3 regions of the Pseudarthrobacter sp. CC4 genome follow, and region 2 is predicted to be linked to each of the others. Evidence: predicted binding sites of a transcription regulator. Region 2 holds the regulator's gene; each other region holds the start of a gene.
What was found. Region 2 encodes HrcA, which represses chaperone genes, less so after heat shock. Its sites were predicted from a motif close to TTNGCACTCGNNNNNNNCGAGTGCNAA; they were not measured.
Positions count from the first base shown of each region.

Region 1 (6,396 bases), on a different contig from region 2:
GGGCAGCTTCAGCAAGGCCTCCACCACCAGCCCGTGGCATGGCGCCCGGCTGCTGACGCGCAAAGAGACCGAGGAAGCGCAGGAACTGGTCCGCTCCGTGGAGAAGAGCCTGCCTGCGCTGCGCGACCGCATGGAGGCGGTTGCCGAGCACGCGGAAATCCGGCTGGGTGCCTCCTTTGCGGAGTGGGGCGAGCAGCTTGAGCTCCTGGTGGCGGTGCGGGGCAGCCTGGACAAGTTCACGCCGGACATCTTCGACCGCCCGGTCACGGACCTCATTTCCGCCACCGCGCCCTCGGCCTGGCGCAAGGAGCGCGGCATTGAGATGACCTCCATGCAGCGTTCAAGGCTGCGCAGGGTCGCGAAGGAGTACGTACGGCCCGGGGTTCACATTGCCGACCTTCACACCTCCCTGCTGCTGGTGCAGGAGCAGCGGGCGCTGTGGGCAGGCTATGCGACCACGCAGCGGCATCCCGCCGTGCCGTCCGGGCTCGCCGAGATGAACGCGATGTACCGTTCGCTGGACGGCGACCTGGCCCGCCTGGGTGAGGCCCTGCGGCACACGGAGGCCGGCGGTTCCCTGGCTGCCGTGCGCTACGAAGAGCTCATGGAACGCCTTGGACGGCTGGTGGCGGACACCGACACACTGAAGACACTGCCCGAGCGCACCCTGCTGGTTGAGAACATGCGCGAGCACGGGCTCGGTGAGCTCCTCGCCGACCTCGCCGAGCGCGAGGTTCCCGCAGGCTCCGTGGGGGCCGAACTTGAGCTGGCATGGTGGCAGTCCGCCCTTGAAGCGATGATCAGCGGCGACGACTATCTGGCCATGTCCGACGGCGACGCGCTGCGGAAGCTGGAGGCCGAGTACCGCCTTGCGGACAACGCCCACATTGCCAGCGGCGCCGCCCGCCTCCGCTGGGACCTCGCCGAGCGGTGGCGCGGCGCCATCGCCGCGCACCCCCGCCAAGCGGATCTCCTCCGGAGCCTGCTCAAGGATGGCAGGGTGTCGCTGCCGTCGCTGACGGCGCAGGCGCCTGAACTGATCGGAACCCTGGTGCCGGTCTGGTCCGTGAGCCCCTATCTCATGACCGGCCTGCTGCCGGCGGAGCAGCGCTTTGACGCGGTGGTCATCCTGGACGCCGAGGCGACGTCGCTCCAGGCGGTGCTGCCGTCCATCGCCCGCGCCAGGCAGGTCATTGCCTTCGGCGACTCCCGCATCGCCAGCCCCCGCACGTTTACTGTCGGCGTCGAGCGCCTGGCGCCTGGCGAATCGGCGCACCAGCGGGTGGAGAGCGCCTTTGGTGCCTTGTCCAGGGTACTTCCGGTGTGGCGGCTCAACTTCGTCTACCGGGCGGTGGATGAGGACCTCGTGCTGCAGCTGAGCAAGAACTTTTACGACGGCGGCCTCCGCCGGCTCCCGGAGGGTCAGTCCGCCACGGGACTGGACCGGTCGCTGCTGGTGGAGTACCTGCCGGACGGCACCGGCTTGCCCAGTGCAGACCATGAGGGCGTGGAATCCGTGGTGGCGGAAGTCAACCGCGTGGTCCAGCTGGTCTTCGAGCACGCCCGGCTGCGCCCGCGTACGTCGCTGGCCGTGGTCACGGCAAGCCTCCGCCATGCGGCCAGGATCGGGGAATCCATCCGGCTCCAGCTGCCCAACTACCCGGCCCTGGCGGGCTTCTTCGGAGCCGGCCCCGAGTCATTCCGCGTTGTCGATCTTGAACGGGCCCAAGGGCTGGTACGCGACCATGTCATCTTCTCGCCCGGCTTTGGCCGCACACCGCACGGGCGGGCCCTGCACAACTTCGGGCCCCTCTCCGCCGAGGGCGGCCGGGAGAAGTTCGCACTGGCCATGACCCGCGCCCGCAGGTCGATGCACGTTCTCACCTGCTTCCGGCCCGAGGACCTGGACCACACCAGGCTGACGCACGGCGCCGTGGACCTCTACTCGCTCCTTGACCGTGAGATTGCGGGAAACACGGACCTCGGAACTCCGGCCTCGCGGGCCGCGGCCAGCGAGCAGGCCCTTGGGGCCGATCCTCTGGTGGCTGACCTTGGAGACCGCCTGCGCGCCCGGGGCGCCCGGGTGTGGCACCAGTATGACGGCGCCATCGACGTGGTGGCTGCCGCAGATCCGCTGAGCACCATGGGCCAGGAGGATGCCGACCTCCCCTGGCCTGTGGCGATTGAATCGGATGGCACCGAACAGTACCGCGCCCTGAGCGTCCGGGAGCGGAGCCGGCTGCGCCCCCAGCTGCTGGAGCGCCTCGGCTGGCGCTACATGCCGCTGTGGACCATCGAGGTGTTCACGGATCCGTCCGCCTGCGCCGACCGCATCGCAGGATACCTCGGCCTCGAAAAGAACGCGCTCTCCGGGCGGACGTCCACATCCATCGCCTTCCTGGACGATGACGTGGACCAGGCGCTCAACGGAATCGATGCCGTGTCCCGGCGCGCGGCATCGGACCATGAACCAGCACAGGCCGAACGCCTGGACAGCAAGGAGGCGGGTGCCATGGCCCCGGATCACGAGAAGAACGACTCTTCGGACACCGAGCCGTCCGTCGCCGCAGAAGCTGCAGCCGGGCAGGACCAGGAGGGCGGCCCCGTTCCCGGCAGCGCATCCACCCCGGGCACGGCCGCCCTGCCGGGCACGTCTGCCTTGCCGAACAAGGCGGCGGAAGACGAAGCCCGGGGCTGGGGCGACCGCGAAGACGACGACCACGATGCGTGGCTGAAGGAACAGAAACCCCCGCACTGGGGCTGAGGCAGGATCGCAGCCGGGGCAGGAGCCTGCGTCCGTGGAGGCTGGCGCTGTGGCTGCGCGCCGGCCCGGACCATCGCTCGCAGGGCTACGGCCCCACCAGGACGAAAAACAGCTTTCCCTGGGTGGAGGCGCCGGCGAGCCGAACCGCCTGTTCCGGATTGGCGGCCACCACTATGAGTCCGTCCGTCTCCGCCGTGCCCAGCCACTGGCCGCCTTGCCCGCCCTGACCGGAAGTCCACAACACCGGAACCCCTGAAGCCAGGACCTCCGGTGGCTCCTGCTGGTCGTAGCCGCCGGCTGCCGTTAGCACCACGTTCACGAGCTGCCCTGGGGAGACGAGCTGGATGGACGATGGATCCGCCATGCGAAGGGGAACAGCCGCTGACCCTGGGGGAGTGCCGGCGAGCAGCCCCGGACCAAGCAGTTGGGCATCCGTGAGCAGCTGTCCCTTGCGCAGCGGCGCCGCGAGTTGTTTCCCGGCCGCCTCGCCCGGTCCGTTGAGGAATCCGTCGGCCAGCATGCCCGGCGGTACCTGGACAGAGGCGAGGTCCGCAGCCGCCATGGCTGTGCCGGCGGGAAGGTCGCGGGCTGCGGCGAGCGCAGGCACCGTGTAGACCGGTGCCGGCGTAAGTTGCTGGACGGTGATGGCGGCTACGGCGCAAAGGAGCAGCGCGGCGGCCAGCCGCCTGTTGCGGCTCAGCCAGGAGGCAAAGCGGGCCGGCGGGCGGCGGCGTGCGTTGTGGCCGGCGGCGCGGCTCCCGCCGTGGGCGCCACTGCGCCGTAAAGCCCCGGGGAGCCCAGGTCCGTGCGACGCGCTTGATACAACCCGGTGTTGCTGTCCGTGTGCAGGCATGTGCCCACGCTAAAGCCGCGCATGGCGGCCGCGGCAGGGGCGCCGGCAGCTATGTGGACAACGCAGTCAGCTGCCAGGCAGCAGCCTGGACCGCGGAACGTGGATCAGCTGGCGGCAGCAGCCGGAGCCGGAGCAGCTGGTGCAGCCGCAGGCGTTGCCGCCGAGGCAGCGGGAGCGGCAGAAGCCGTGCTGCCCTTGGCATCCCGGGAGTCTGTGCGGTAGAAGCCGGAACCCTTGAAGACAACGCCCACGCTGTTGAACTTCTTGCGCAGGGTACCCTGGCACTCAGGGCACGACGACAGAGAGCTGTCCGAGAACGACTGGACGATGTCAAAGGCATGGCCGCAATCCTTGCAGGCGTACGCATACGTTGGCACTGGTGCTCCTCCTCTTGGGCAAACGAGAGGTCCCGGACTGCCTCTGGATTATGGATGTCCATTAGCAGTCGCAGGGCCTGAGTGCTAATTCTACCATCCTCGTACGCGGGGACTTCCCCGGTCAGGCGGCGTCCGCCAGGCTCCGGAACCCGGAGGGAAGCACGACGCCAGGCACCGGCCGGTCGAATGCCTCCACCGGAATCCTGCCGGCAGGCAGCAGTTCCCCGTCGTAGATCACCGCGGCCAGCGGAATATGCTTCCCGGCTGATTCGAGGTGGCCCAGGAACTTGTCGTAGTAACCTCCGCCCTGGCCTACCCTGCTGCCCGCGAGGTCAATCGCGGTGGCAGGGATGAAGAGGGCGGCAGCTTCCCCGGCCACCTCAATTTCGTGCCGTGTCCCCACGGGCTCCAGGATGGGGGCAAACCTGCTCGTCACCAGATCCACGCCCGGCGCCCAGAAGACCCACTTCAGCTCCCGCCCCGGCTCGCAGACGGGAAGCAGGACTTTGTGGCCGGCGTCGTGGAGGGCCGCGATCAGCGGCAGCGTGGGCGGTTCCGCCCCGACTCCGAGGTAGGCGCAGACCGTCGCTGCCTTCCCCCGGGTTACCGAATCTGCCCACGCTGCCCCGTGCTTCGCCAAGGCTTCCCCGGCATCCTGCCGCTCCTGGAGTGTAAGCAAAGCACGACGGCGGCGATGGGCAGCACGTATCTCGTCCTTGGCCGCCTTTGAATCCTCAAGCGTCATGTGTTTCCTCCGTAGCTGCCGCATGGCGTCGGCCATCCCCTGATTACTGAATGCTTGACGCTGACGTTAGATTAGTCCGGTGACTACCAGTAATCCGAGAGTACGCAAAGCTGTCATTCCTGCCGCCGGACTTGGCACCAGGTTCCTGCCGGCGACCAAGGCGATGCCCAAGGAAATGCTTCCCGTTGTGGACAAGCCTGCCATCCAGTACGTGGTTGAGGAAGCCGTGAACGTCGGCCTCAACGATGTCCTGATGATCACCGGGCGGAACAAGCGGGCGCTGGAAGACCACTTCGATCGTGTGCCGTCCCTGGAGTCCGCCCTTGAAGGCAAGGGGGATATCGAGAAGCTGGCGTCCATCCAGGCTGCGAGCAACCTGGGTGACATCCACTACGTCCGGCAGGGGGACCCGCACGGACTGGGCCATGCCGTACTCCGCGCGAAGCAGCACGTTGGCGACGAAGCCTTCGCCGTGCTGCTGGGCGATGACCTGATCGATGCCCGGGACGAACTGCTCAGCACCATGATTGATGTCCAGGCCAAAACCGGTGGTTCCGTCGTCGCGCTGATCGAAGTGGAACCCTCGCAGATCAGCGCCTACGGCTGCGCTGACATCGAACCGATCGACGGCGAATCATACGTGCGGGTCAACCGGCTCGTGGAGAAGCCGAGCCCGGAGGAAGCGCCCTCCAACCTGGCGCTGATTGGCCGTTACGTACTCCATCCGGCCGTCTTCGACGTCCTTGAGCGCACCGGGCCGGGACGGGGCGGCGAAATCCAGCTGACAGACGCCCTCCAGGAACTGGCCACCGGTGACGGCGAAGGGCACGGTGTCTACGGCGTCGTGTTCCGGGGGCGGCGTTACGACACCGGGGACAAGCTCAGCTACCTCAAGGCCTGCGTCCAGCTGGCCATTGACAGCGAGGACCTCGGCCCCGGCCTGCGGGAATGGCTGCCCGGCTTCACCGCCGGCCTGTCCAAGTAGCGCCATGCGCCCTGGTCCCATCTGGCCCGTGACCCTGGAATGCGGGGATCTGGTCCTGCGGCCCATCCGGTACCGGGACAAGAAGGAATGGACGGAAGTCAGGTCCCGCAACAGCCAGTGGCTGGCGCCGTGGGAAGCATCCAACCCGGATCCATCCGGCGGCCTGCCGGACTACCGGCAGATGGTCCGGTCATTGAAGGCGCAGGCGGCCCAGGCAACGGCTTTGCCCTTCCTCATCACCGAGAGGCGGCCCGGCAGCGTCAAGCCGCCCATTGTTGGCCAGCTGACCGTATCGTCGATCGTTTGGGGCTCGGCCATGATGGCAACCCTCGGCTACTGGGTGGACCAGGCCTGTGCGGGCCGCGGCATCGCGCCCACCGCCGTCGCCATGGTGACGGACCATTGCTTCAAGACCTTGGGCCTGCACCGGATGGAAATCAACATCAGGCCAGAGAACGGACCCAGCCTCCGGGTGGTGGAGAAACTCGGGTTCCGGGACGAAGGCTACCGGCCGCGCTACCTCCACATCAACGGTGAATGGGCCGACCACCGCTCGTTTGCCTTGACGTCTGAAGAGGTCCCGGAGGGACTACTTAGGCCGTGGCTTGCCTCACACCGGTCATAAATCCAGTGAATTGCCGTCTGCGCCACGACACACCGCAGCTAATGCTG
Region 1 is NZ_JARCCZ010000013.1:74,782-81,177, forward strand. Features, by position in the region: gene PV768_RS10215 (DUF4011 domain-containing protein) at 1-2,764, shown strand, start outside; gene cpaB (Flp pilus assembly protein CpaB) at 2,850-3,617, opposite strand; gene PV768_RS10225 (FmdB family zinc ribbon protein) at 3,722-3,994, opposite strand; gene PV768_RS10230 (5-formyltetrahydrofolate cyclo-ligase) at 4,116-4,739, opposite strand; gene galU (UTP--glucose-1-phosphate uridylyltransferase GalU) at 4,819-5,724, shown strand; gene PV768_RS10240 (GNAT family N-acetyltransferase) at 5,729-6,349, shown strand.
Region 1: a site for HrcA is predicted at 4,056-4,082, ahead of PV768_RS10225 (FmdB family zinc ribbon protein). Genes of this name have one in related genera too.

Region 2 (6,396 bases):
TCAATGAAGCGCAAAGCCTCATCGTGGCTGCCCAAGGACTGGACCATCTGGTCGGAGTTGTCGAAAAGTACAACCTCGGTACGGCTGCCGGGCAGGGAATGGGGAAACTCCCCCGCAGCGCCTTCGCCTGTGTTGAGCCGGCGCTTTCCATTCGCTGATTCAGTCATGGTGACGGCCCGCAGGCCCGTGATCCCCTCAAAGTACGAAAATAATGTCCACCGCAGGGCCGGCCACCGCATCCGGCGCGCCTTGCCCAAGCGGTCCCTCCATCTTACGCCAGTACGGCGTCAACACCGGATGAGGCAACCAGCCACGGACCAGGGCAAGGCGGCCTTCAGGCGCGGAGGCTGCGTCATTAGGTATCAACTTCATATCGGCCTCATATCGTTCCCGTTGCAGTTGGCCCTGGGGACCATGGCAGGGCCGTACGGTCCAGCGCCCTGTGCCATGCTGGAAATCCAGCTTCATTGCTGGACTACCGCCGCCCGGAAGCGGCCCAGTTGCGAAAGGACAGGCAACCAAACGTGCCGGCATCAGCTGCGCCCCTGAGGGCAGGACGACGCTGGGGCCGTGCGCGCCCTGCGGTCCTCGCAGTGGTTCTGGCAGTGAGCCCGCTCCTGGCGGGGTGCCTGGCCGAGCCCAATCCTGCACCTACCGGCCTCCTGAACTCCGGGCCTGCCGCCACCGGCACCGCACCATCCACCAGCGCCCCCCTTGAAACCACGCAGTCCTCCAACAAGGCGCCGGTGTACTGGATTGGCCGCACCGGCAGCAGCGTGTTCCTTTACCGGGAGTTCCGGGACGTGCCGGAGCAGGAAAACCCCGTGACGCGTGCCCTGCGGGCGATGATGAAGGATAAGCCGCTTGATCCGGACTTCTTCACCCCGTGGCAGAATCCCAGCAAGCTCGCCACCTCGATTTCCGGCAAGGACGTTATTACGGTGGACGTGTCCGAGGACGCGTTCAACAGCAACCTCGACGCTGACATGGCGGCCCGTGCCGTCCAGCAGCTTGTTTATACGGCCACGGCCGCTGCGGCCAGCTCCGGGCTCATTGACTCCGGGCAGCAGATCCGGGTGCGGATCCTGGTGGACGGGCACACGGACTACGTTGCTTTCGACCACATCCAGCTGGGTGACCTCATGACGAGGGGCGCGGGCATGGTGGCGCCCGTCTGGATCATCGATCCGCAGGAAAATGTGGAAATTGCCGACGGAAGCGTGAAGATCACCGGCCGCAGCACCCTGGCCGGCAGCAAGCTGCGCTGGCAGATCCAGCGGGCGGAGCAGGACGGCAACAAGGTACCGTTCCTCACCGGAGAAACAACGGCCTCCGCCCAGCCCGGACAGGGAGGGATCTTCACGCTTGCCCTCACGCTGCCTTCCGGCGACTACGAGTTGCGCGTGGCCCAGGCCGGCGCCGACGGGCAGCCGGACCAGAACGAGGACTCGCGGGCTTTCAAAGTCCGCTAGCCCGCACGCTGCAGCTTCGGCGGCCTGCTCAACCGGCAGGCTCGGCAGCATGCGCCGCCCAGCGGCCCAGGACGTCGCTGGCAAGCACGACGGCGGCGGGGCCGGCGGTGGATGAGCGCAGCACATGGTGCCCCAGCAGGGCCGTGACAGCACCCTTGCCGCAGAGCCGGGTTACTTCCCGGGGACTGATGCCGCCTTCCGGCCCAACGATCAGGAAGACTTCGCGGGGTTCCGTTGGGGTTCCGCCGCGCTGCCATGCTTCCAGCACTGTCCGCAAGGGCCTAACCGCGTCCTCGTGCAGGATGACGGCAAGCCCTGCGGCCTCCACGAGGCCGGCCAGCGCGGCGGTGTCGACGGCGGGCCGCACCTCGGGAACCCAGGCGCGGCGCGCCTGCTTGGCGGCTGCCGTGACCACGGACTGCCATTTGGCGTGGGCCTTCGCGGCCCGGTCGCCTTTCCACCGGACGATGGACCGTTCGGACTGCCAGGGTATGACGGCGTCGATCCCGAGTTCGGTTGCCGTCTCAATGGCAAGTTCGTCGCGGTCGCCCTTTGCCAGCGCCTGTACCAGCACCAGCCTTGTCCCCGGCTGCGGCTCAACGGCCAGGGAGGAGCACTCAACATCCAGCCCGGAGGGGGACGCCGCAAGCACCTTTCCGCTCATGCGCGTCCCGGCGCCGTCCACGATGTCAACGGGCTCGCCCGGGGCAAGCCGCTTCACCGTGACGGCGTGCCGCGCCTCGGGCCCCTCCAGGACAAAGACTTCCCCCGCCACCAGCTGGTCAAGGGAACCGGGAGGAGTGAAAAAGACCGGGTTGCTCACCGCTACAGGTTACCGAGCCGGTCCCGGAGCTTGGCGAACATGCCCCCGCTGGCCGCAAGCTTGCCCTCGGTGATCTGTTCACCGCGCATCTTGGCAAGCTGACGCAGGAGGTCCTCCTGCGCGGCGTCCAGCTTGGCGGGAGTCTCGACCTGGAGGTGCACTTTCAGGTCGCCGCGCCCGTACCCGCGAAGGTGGGTCACGCCAAGTCCGCGAAGGGTGATGATCTCGCCGGACTGGGTGCCCGGCTTGACGTCGATCTCCTGCGGTCCGTCGAACGTTTCCAGGCTCACCTCGGTGCCCAGGGCTGCAGCGGTCATGGGAAGGTGCAGGGTTGCGTGGAGGTCGTCGTTGTCCCGGACATAGGTGGCGTCGTTGTTCACGCGGATCTCGACGTAGAGGTCGCCGGCGGGACCGCCGGCGGGACCTGCTTCGCCCTGGCCGGAAAGCTGGATGCGGGTTCCGGTGGCTACGCCGGCGGGAACCTTGATGGTCAGCGAACGGCGGCTGCGGATGCGTCCCTGGCCGCTGCACTCATTGCAGGGGTCCTTGATGACGGTGCCGAAGCCCTCGCACGTACCACACGGGGCGGCGGTCATGACCTGTCCCAGGATGGAGCGCACGGCACGCTGGACCTGGCCGCTGCCGCCGCAGATGTCGCAGCGTTCCGGATGGGTTCCCGGCCGGCAGCACGAACCTTCGCAGGTGGGGCACGTGACGGCCGTGTCCACTTCCAGCTTCTTGTTGACGCCGAAGACAGCGTCGCGGAGTTCGATGCGGACACTGATGAGTGCGTCCTGGCCGCGCCTGACGCGGGAAGCCGGGCCCGTTGTTCCGCCGGCCCCGAAGAAGGTGTCGAAGATGTCCTGGAACGCGAATCCCTGGCCGGCGTAGCTGCCTCCGCCGAAGCCGTTGTCCGTGCCGTTCTCGTTGCCGGTGGTGTCGTAGACGCGGCGCTTCTGCGGGTCCGAAAGAACCTCGTAGGCGTGGGTCACGGCCTTGAAGCGGTCCGACGCGTCCTCACCCGGGTTGACGTCCGGGTGGAGCGTGCGCGCCAGCTTGCGGTAGGCCTTCTTGATCTCTTCTCCCGTGGCCTCCGGTGAGACTCCAAGGACGTCGTAGTGGCTGCTCAAAGTTCGTATCTCTTCCTTGTTGTACTGCCTGCAGTTGGACTGCGGGAAATGATCTGCATGCCCGGGAACGGGAAAACGTCAGGGTCCCAGGATCCGCGAAAGGTAGCGGGCAACGGCCCTGACTGCGGCCATGGTGGTGGGATAGTCCATCCGGGTTGGTCCCAGGACACCAATTTTCGCAATGTGGTCCGGACCGTACCCCGTGGCAACGACGGACGCCTCGGCAAGGCCGTCGTAGGGATTCTCGCGGCCGATGCTGACAGCCACCCCGCGGTGGTCCTGCGCCATTTCGCTCAGCAGGCGGAGCATGACCACCTGTTCCTCGAGTGCTTCCAGGACCGGTCCGATGCTGAGCGGAAAGTCCACGTTGGAACGCGCAAGGTTGGCGGTGCCCGCCATGACCATGCGGTCTTCCCTGCTGCTCTGGGCCAGGCCTTCGAGGCCGACGGCGAGGGCATGGGCGGCCTGCCTTTGCCCCGGGCCGGCTGTGGCCACCACTGCCGGCAGGGACTGGGCGAGCTGGTTCAGCGGAGTGCCGGCAAGGGAGCCAAGGAACCGTGCCCGCAGGGTGGCAAGGGCGTCGTCCCCCAGGTCCTGGCCGACGTCGATAACGCGCTGTTCCACTTTGCCGCTGTTGGCGATCAGCACCACCAGCACCTTGCGCGGCGCGAGGAGGACGAACTCGATATGGCGGACCAGTGCCCGGCTCAGGTGCGGATACTGGACCACGGCAACCTGGTTGGTCAGCTGCGACAGCAGGCGGACCGTGCGGTCAAGGACGTCGTCGAGGTCGTCAGATCCTTCCAGCAGCGACTGGATGGCCCTGCGCTCGGCCTGGGACAGCGGTTTGACCGCCGAGATCTGGTCCACGAACAGCCGGTAACCCTTGTCAGTGGGGATACGTCCGGCGCTGGTGTGCGGAGCGGTGATCAGGCCCTCTTCCTCCAGGGCGGCCATATCGTTCCTGATCGTTGCGCTGGACACACCAAGATGGTGCCGCTCCACCAGGGCCTTGGACCCGACGGGTTCCCGGGAGTGGACGTAGTCCTCCACGATTGCACGCAGCACTTCAAGTTTGCGTGGCTCGCTCACACTCCACCTCCATCCAGGGTTCGGGGCGGCCGCGCCGCCCGCGCTGTGCCACCTCAAGGGTTAGCACTCGACATGCCTCAGTGCTAACAGTCTATTATGACTCCCGCCGTTGCTAGCATTGGTACCGCTCCGGGCGAAATCCGGACCTGTGACCGAACGCTAGGCGGAGTGAAACCATGCAGTACCAGAACTGGGGCCCACGCGACTTGTCCGCTCCCGCAAAGACTGAACTGCCCGAGGTTCCCGTTGAACGGGGAATGGTCCTTGAGGACGTCCAGTCCGGCTGGGTGGGCGCCGTGACCCGGGTGGAAAAATCCGGCGGCATGCACGTGGTTGCCCTGGAGGACCGGCGCGGTAAATCCCGGTCCTTCCGGCTTGGTTTCGGATTCCTCCTCGAAGGCCGGGCCATCAAGCTCCTGCCCCCGGCCCCGCGGCAGGCCGCCGGCGCCGTCGCCGGCCGGACCGCCTCCGGGTCCGTCCGCGTCGCCGGCCAGCGGGCACAGGTGGCCAAGGCCAGCCGGATCTGGGTGGAGGGAAAGCACGACGCCGAACTGGTGGAAAAGGTCTGGGGAGACGACCTGCGCGTGGAGGGCATCGTCGTCGAACCCCTGCACGGCATTGATGACCTGGCGGGGGCCGTCGCAGCGTTCAGGCCCGGACCGGGCAGGCGCCTCGGCGTACTGGTGGACCACCTGGTGCCGGATTCCAAGGAATCCCGCATTGCGGACGCCGTCATGGCCTCGCCGGGAGCTGCAGGGAACGTCCTGATTGTGGGTCACCCTTACGTGGACGTGTGGCAGGCCATCCGGCCCGCGGTCCTGGGCATTGAGCAGTGGCCGGTAGTGCCGCGCGGGCAGGATTGGAAGACCGGCATCCTCGCAGCGTTCGGCTGGCCCCATGCCACAAAGGAGGACATCGGGCTTGGCTGGCAGAAACTGCTCGGCGCCGTCCGAACGTACGCCGACCTGGAAGCCTCGCTGCTGGGGAGGGTCGAAGAAGTCATCGACTTCCTCACCGTGCCCTGAAGGACGGTTCTGCCCCGGCCCGCGCATCCCGGGGCAGGTATGGGGCCGGTACCAAGTATTCTTGGTACTGCGGATCCTGCAACATTGCAGGCCGCCGCACCCAATAAGCTTTCTTAGCCGGCACCATTGCACTTCAGAAGGAACAGACTGTGGCAGAAAACGCACGTGATCACAGGGACAGCCCGGGCGGCCAGGGCCGTTCGGAGTACCACGGCGTTCCCGCGAATGCGCTGCCCCTGACAGCCAGCGAAGACCGGCAATGGGCCACCATGGCGCACTTCGGGGGCATCCTGGGCTGCGTTCCGTCGCTGCTGATCTACCTGATCTTCCGGGACCGCGGGCCCTTCACGGCACAGGAATCCAAGGAAGCCCTGAATTTCAGCCTGCCGCCCACCATTGCTGCCCTGCTGGCGAACATCCTGGTGGTCTTCGTCCCCGTGATCGGCAACATCTTTGCCGTCATCGCCACCCTCATCTGGATTGCGCTCACCTGCTTCTCGGTGGCGGCCGGCATCCATGTCAACCGTGGCCAGCCGCACCGTTACCAGTACAACCTGCGCTGGATCAAGTAGCGGCTGCACGGGTCCACGCCCGCGGGGTTCCCTGGCGGGCGCGGGCCCACGTTGCCTTGTGCCGTTCAGTCCGGCAGGACCCGGCGGACCACCGCGTCTGCCAGCAGCCTGCCCTTGAGGGTCAGGACCAGCCTGCCCCTGAACGCGGCAGCAGGATCCACGAGGCCGTCCGCGATCAGCCCCGCAACCTCATGGCGTCCTTCTTGGCCCAGCGACGATACTTCGAGACCGGACTGGAGACGGGCCTCGAGCATCACACGTTCGACGTTCCGGGTCTCCTGG
Region 2 is NZ_JARCCZ010000018.1:92,567-98,962, reverse strand. Features, by position in the region: gene PV768_RS13710 (PhoH family protein) at 1-167, opposite strand, end outside; gene PV768_RS13705 (GerMN domain-containing protein) at 525-1,472, shown strand; gene PV768_RS13700 (16S rRNA (uracil(1498)-N(3))-methyltransferase) at 1,501-2,295, opposite strand; gene dnaJ (molecular chaperone DnaJ) at 2,298-3,425, opposite strand; gene hrcA (heat-inducible transcriptional repressor HrcA) at 3,504-4,517, opposite strand; gene PV768_RS13685 (DUF3097 domain-containing protein) at 4,694-5,542, shown strand; gene PV768_RS13680 (DUF4870 domain-containing protein) at 5,692-6,114, shown strand; gene hemW (radical SAM family heme chaperone HemW) at 6,180-6,396, opposite strand, start outside.

Region 3 (6,396 bases), on a different contig from region 2:
TGGGAGCGCGGGACGGCGCCGAGCCGCTCCTCTTCTTCAAGGGCGGCTACTTTGAAGGAGTGGAACCCCGTGCCAATCGGCAGGAGAAGGTGGCATGACGGGGCCAGGTCCCGGCAGCCCCTTGAACGCGTTTTCTTCAGCGCGGGTTTTCGAGTGAGATGGCTTCCAGGTGCTCGGGAATGCGGGCTTTCCATCCCAGTTGGCGTTTGATGCGGGCCCGGAGGGCGTCGGAGGCGTCCGGCTCTCCATGCGTGACGTAGGTCATCGACGGGGCCTGAGGGGCGGTCCTCATCCATTGGATCAGTTCGCTGGAGTCGGCGTGGGCGGATAGTCCTTCCATCTGGATGACTTCTGCTTCGATCCTGACGTCCTGTCCGTAGATCCGGAGGCATTTTTCGCCTGCGGCGAGTGATGCGCCCCGTGTTCCACCGGCCTGGTATCCGCTGAGGATAATGGCGTTGTTCCGGTCCGGCCCGTAGGCCGTGAGGTGGTGCAGGATCCTGCCGCCGGTGAGCATGCCGCTGGCGGAGATGATGATCATGGGTCCGCCGCGCAGGTTGAGCAGTTTTGACTCGTCGGGGCTGCGGACGGGGGTGGCCACTTTGTACATGGCTTCGAATTCGTCCTGCTTGAGCCTGTGTTCTTCGCGATGGCGCTGATACATGCCGGATGCGTCGATTGCCATTGGGCTGTTGAGGTAGACGGGGATGGAGGGGATCGCATGTTTGGCGAGGAGCCGCGACAGGTGCAGCAGGACCGTTTCGGCCCGGCCGACGGCGAACGCGGCGATCATGATGACGCCGTTTCGCTTGGCCACCCGGGTGATGATGTCGCCGAGTTCAGTTTCCGGGTTGCCCTGCGGGTGTGTCCGGTTGCCGTAGGTGGATTCGGTGACCAGTACATTGACGCGCCCCAGCGCTCTCGGCGCGTACATCAGGGGGTCATCGGCCCGCCCCAGGTCTCCAGTGAAGTGGATAGTCCGGCCGGCAAGTTGGAGGTGCACCTGGGCCGCGCCGAGGATGTGGCCGGCAGGAAGGAACGTTGCTTCAATGCCCCCGGGCAGGGGGAACGGAGAGTCGAAGTCCCGGGTTTTGAAACTGTCGAGCGATCGGACGGCGTCCTGGGCTGTGTAGAGGGGCACGGGAGGGTGATGGGTTGATGATGCCCTGTGGTCTGCGTAGCGGGCTTCCTCTTCCTGGAGGTATCCGCTGTCGGGAAGCAGCAGCTTGCACAGTTCGGCCGTGCCCGGTGTGGCATAGACGGGGCCGTGGAATCCGTCGCGCACCAGTGCAGGGATGTATCCGCTGTGATCCAGATGGGCATGGGTGAGGACAACGGCATCGATGTTCGCGGGACTGACCTGGAAAGGTACGCGGTTACGGTCGCGAAGGTGTTTATAGCCCTGGAACAGGCCGCACTCTACAAGGACCCGGTGGCCTTGTGACCGGATCAGGTATCTGGAACCTGTCACTGTGTCGGCTGCGCCGAGAAACCGCAGCGTCGGCGGATGCTGTTCTCTCATAGCAGCTCCTTCGGACACCTCACTCAGCTCAGAAGCTTCCTGGTGTCAGCCGTGGGAATCCTGGGAAGCGGCTGGCAGACGACCCCGCAAAGCTCGGCGGTGATTTTGCGGGGCCACAACGGTGGTGCCGGTGTGGTTGTGGGGCGCTGCCAGGTTACCCGCGGGTGATGGGGAGCTTCTTCGGCTCCGCGGGCAGGCCCTGCTCGGGCAGCGGGGCACGGACTTCCAGGACCCCGTTGACGTAGGTGGCCTTGATGTCTTCTTCCTTAACCCCTTCAGGGAGCGGGATGTTCCGGCTGAATGACCCGTAGCGGAACTCCGACCGGTAGCGTCCTTTGTCCTCGTGCTCTTCTTTTTCCTGGCGCTCGGCGCGAATCCGCAGGAACCCGTCGTCCATGGTCACTTCGACGTCTTTGTCCGGATCGACGCCGGGCATCTCAGCACGCACCACAAGCGTTTTACCGTCGACGAACTCTTCGACCCGGATGGGGGCGGGGCCTGTTGCCGAGTCGAACATGCGCTCTACGGAGTCCAGCAGCTCGGCCGGGGATCGCAATACGGTGTTGAAGGGGGAGGTCCACCGGGTCGATGCAAAAGGGGACCATTTGAGCAGATCAGACATGACGGGTTCTCCAGATTCCATGCAGGCAAAGGGCCGCGTGAGGGGCCGGTGTCAATCCAGTTAACACCTGCGGATGTGGTCCAGATAGGGACAAAAGACCCTCCTCCCGGGAGCCTTCGCACACGGTCTGCGTTCATGCCCGGAGCCCGGAAAATAGCGGTTTTCGCACTTCATCCCTAACCTTCACTGACCTAAGGACTTAAGCCTCTGAAAGCCAGGCAACCGTAGCTTGAAGCTGGAAGCATAACCAGCGTGGCGCTGCACCACTCCCGCTGGCGGCCGCACTCGAGCACCAAAGATTCCACCCCTTCAAACAAGGAAGAAAGCCATGTCGGCATCATCAGCACATCCGGGAATCGGCGCACGCCACCACCGCACGCCCCTCGAAATCACAGCCCTGGGCGCTGGAGCAGTTTTCGCTCTGGTGGGCGTCCTCGGTTTCATCCCCGGGGTCACCACGAACTATGCGGAAATGACCTTTGCCGGCACCGAGTCCGGCGCGATGCTCCTCGGCATTTTCCAGGTGTCCATCCTGCACAACATTGTTCACCTGCTCTTCGGAGCCGCCGGCCTGCTCATGGGCAGGTCCGCACTCCAGTCGAAGTACTACCTCATCGGTGCGGGCGCCCTCTATCTGGTGATCTGGCTCTACGGGCTGCTGATTGACCAGGCGTCGTCTGCCAACTTCATCCCAGTGAACACGGCAGATAACTGGCTCCACGTCGTTTTGGGAGTCGTCATGCTCGCCGTGGGGATCTTGCTTGGCCGCGGTACCGGCCAAGCGAAAGCGCGCTGATCCTCCCGGCTGCTGATCCGCCCGTCTGTCCTGCGGATCCCGATGCACCCGGGAAGCAGCCGGCTTGCCAGGGAAACAGTCCAATGACGTGCGAGGGATGATGTTGTGAACCGCGGGACCGGGGACCGGCACCATCCCCACGGGCTGGAACTGGACGAGATCCGGGCCCTGGCCGGGCCGCTGCAAACGGCTTCCCGACACCTGGACGGCCTGGTGGATTTATGTGCCCGGGCACGCTTCGTCTGCCTGGGCGAGGCTTCACACGGCACGCAGGAGTATTACCAGTGGCGGGCAGCCCTCAGCCGTCGTCTCATCGAGGAACACCAATTCAGCTGGATTGGGGTGGAGGGCGACTGGCCGGACTGTTGGCGCATCAACCGCTGGGTCCGCGGCCAAACCGACCAGAACCTCGATGCCCGGCAACTATTGGCCGGCTTCGAGCGGTGGCCCACCTGGATGTGGGCCAACCAGGAAGTGGCAGAGTTCCTCACCTGGCTGCGCGAATGGAATCTGGCCCGACCGGAAGAACAGCGCACCGGCTTCTACGGACTGGATGTCTATTCCCTGTGGGATTCCCTGAGGGAAATCTTCGGCTGGCTCAACGCCAACGCACCCGAGGCCATGCCGGCAGCAATGAAGGCCTGGCAGTGCTTTGTACCGTTCCGGGAAGACCCCCAGCGGTATGCCTCGGACACCCGCCTGGTACCACGATCCTGCGAGGCGGACGTGGTGATGCTTCTGGCCGAGGTGCACCGGCAGACCTTCGGCCGGGTGGAGGACGATGCTGCAGCTTTTGACGCAGTGCAGAACGCCATCGTGGCGGCAAACGCCGAACGCTACTACCGGACCATGATCCGCGGTGACCGGCAATCCTGGAACATCCGGGACCACCACATGAGCGACACCATAGACCGGCTGGCACGCCACCACGGCCCCGGCTCCAAGGGACTGGTCTGGGCGCACAACACGCATATAGGCGACGCCAGGGCAACGGATATGGCACTGGACGGCATGGTCAACATCGGCCAACTCATGCGCCTGCGCCATCACGGATCAGTAGTCCTTGTCGGCTTCGCGTCCTATGGGGGATCCGTCACTGCCGCGCCGGCCTGGGGTCTGCCGGAAGAGGTCATGAACGTCCCGGCAGCCGTACCCGGAAGCCACGAAGACCTCCTCCACGCGGCACTCGAAAGCCCGTCCACTCTCGTGTTCGGACCGGACCGGGCGGGCCACTGGCTCTCCTCCTGGCGCGGCCACCGCGCCATCGGGGTTGTCTACAACCCCGACCGCGAGAAAGGCAACTACGTCCCCACGACCATGGGCCACCGCTACGACGCATTGCTGTGGTTCCCGCAAACAACAGCGCTGCGGCCGCTCCACCATGAACACCTGCCCAGCGAACCTGAGCTCGAAACCGAACCGACAGGCTTCTAAGCGATGCCTCGAGACAGAAGCGTAACCCTGATTGCGGTAGGGCCCGGCGAGGCGATCGAAAGGAAAGACAAGTGACCAGCACCGGTTCGTTCTTGATTATTGTTGGTTTTGACGGTTCCGGGCATTCCCGGGCAGCACTGGACTGGGCCATGGATGAGGCCCGCCAGCGCCACGGCCAGCTCCGCCTCGTCACAGCCTGGAACAAGGCTCCGTTGGCGTGGTATCCGGCTGTCCTGGAAACGGCGGCAGGCGAAATTGCCGCCGAAGAGTCTCCAGAGCAAGCCGCGCGGACGCTTCAGGGTGAGGCGCTGAAGACCGCTGCAGACGGAGGCGTGACCGCCGCAGGACACCTCGTCAATACCAATTCACCCGCTTCGGCAATACTCGACGCCGCCAAGGACGCGGACCTTATCGTCGTCGGTTCCCGGGGTCATGGCGGTTTTCCCGGGTTGCACCTGGGCTCGGTTTCGACGCAGGTCGTCAACCACGCACAATGTCCTGTTCTGGTGGTCCACTCCAAGGCGTGACCTCCCCGGAGCTTCCCTTCACTGGTCCCAATGGACATGCCCCTTCCAGCCGGCACAAAGATGCAGTTCCCGCGGGATGCGATGCGGACCGTGCCCTGTTGTAGGGCGCAGTCCGGGCGTAGACTTAAATCGCCTGCAGGTAACCATCAGATGACGCCGGGTCGTTCAGGACATGAGAATGTCCGGGCCTTCTCTTAGCGAGATCGCGAAGGTACCTGCAGGTTCTGCGCTTAAGGACTTGCGCGGCGCTTGCAAGCAGAATCCCTGCGTTCGAGCGATGCGCAGGTGTCGTCGGGAACGCCCGAAATCCACTGGAATTGCCCTTGCGGTACCGGAAAGTAGGCGAGAAACTAGTTATACGTTCTTCGAAAGAAGGACGGGAACGAACAACCAGGGAACCTTGGAACACGCTGTGGATCTGATCCATGGTGGTCTGCCGGTGACGAGGCAGGAAGCGCCGGGATTCCCGCAAGTTCGGGAGATGATGTTCGTCATAACGGAATCAAAACAGTCGAAGCCCCTTCAGCCTGGCTGATGGGGCTTCCCCTTATTCGGCGCCAGGCCACGCCCCCTGCTCAGAGCAGCCGCTCCCGGCCGTTTACCCTCACCCCAAACCCCGTAGCGCAGTCGTGGTCATCAGCGCCGGCCGGCCATCCTTAAGGCAACGAAGCCGGCAGAGCCTGGCGGCTCAGGAGGAATCGGCGGCCCGGAAGCTGGCTCCGCCGTCGGTGGATACGACGAGCCTTTCGGCGGTCGCGGCCCAGATCCGTGGCTTGCCTTCAGCGCCGGTTACAGCTGTCATTGCCTGGACCTGACCCTCGATTTGGCCGGTGCGTGTCCAGGTTCTTCCGGCGTCGGCGGAGTAATGCACGGTCCCGCCGGGTTCGACGCCGATGACCTCCGTGGCGCCGGCGAAGGCGACGAACTGGACAATGGGGGCTGTGGCATTTAGTTCCCAGGTTTTCCCGCCGTCGGTGGAGCGCTGGACCCCTTCGCGGGTGGTGGCCAGAACGGTGTCGCTCTCCGGGGTGCCTGCCAGGACGGCCGGAACGAAGCCCGCCCTTGCCGGGGTCCAGGTTTTTCCGTCCGGGCTGGTTTGAAGCGTCCCGTCGTAGGCGACGATGCCGGACGCGGTGGCGGCGAGGGCGTGAAAATCAGATTCGCCCTGTCGGGAGAGCTGTTCCCATGTCTTGCCGCCATCGACGGACCTGATCAGGCCCATGGGGTCGGGCAGATCGGAGCCGGGGCCGGGATGTCCGGATGCGTAGAAGACACCTTGGTCAGCCGCGGCGGTAAAGCCCATCAGATCGTTGGTGGCGCCAATTTTGGTGCCCGGTAGTTTGGTGACGTCAAACAGGCCTTCATGGGTGGCAAGCAGCACCTGGTCCGTTTTGCGGCTTACGGTCAGGCCGTGGACATGGGAGCTGGGCAGCCCGGCGGTGGCGGTTGCCGGGACAGGGCCGGCGCCCGGACTACCGGGTGTAGCGCCTGGGAC
Region 3 is NZ_JARCCZ010000016.1:93,322-99,717, reverse strand. Features, by position in the region: gene PV768_RS12420 (flavin reductase family protein) at 1-98, shown strand, start outside; gene PV768_RS12415 (MBL fold metallo-hydrolase RNA specificity domain-containing protein) at 137-1,522, opposite strand; gene PV768_RS12410 (Hsp20/alpha crystallin family protein) at 1,677-2,144, opposite strand; gene PV768_RS12405 (DUF4383 domain-containing protein) at 2,473-2,940, shown strand; gene PV768_RS12400 (erythromycin esterase family protein) at 3,046-4,374, shown strand; gene PV768_RS12395 (universal stress protein) at 4,446-4,901, shown strand; gene PV768_RS12390 (F510_1955 family glycosylhydrolase) at 5,590-6,396, opposite strand, start outside.
Region 3: a site for HrcA is predicted at 2,260-2,286, ahead of PV768_RS12410 (Hsp20/alpha crystallin family protein). Genes of this name have one in related genera too.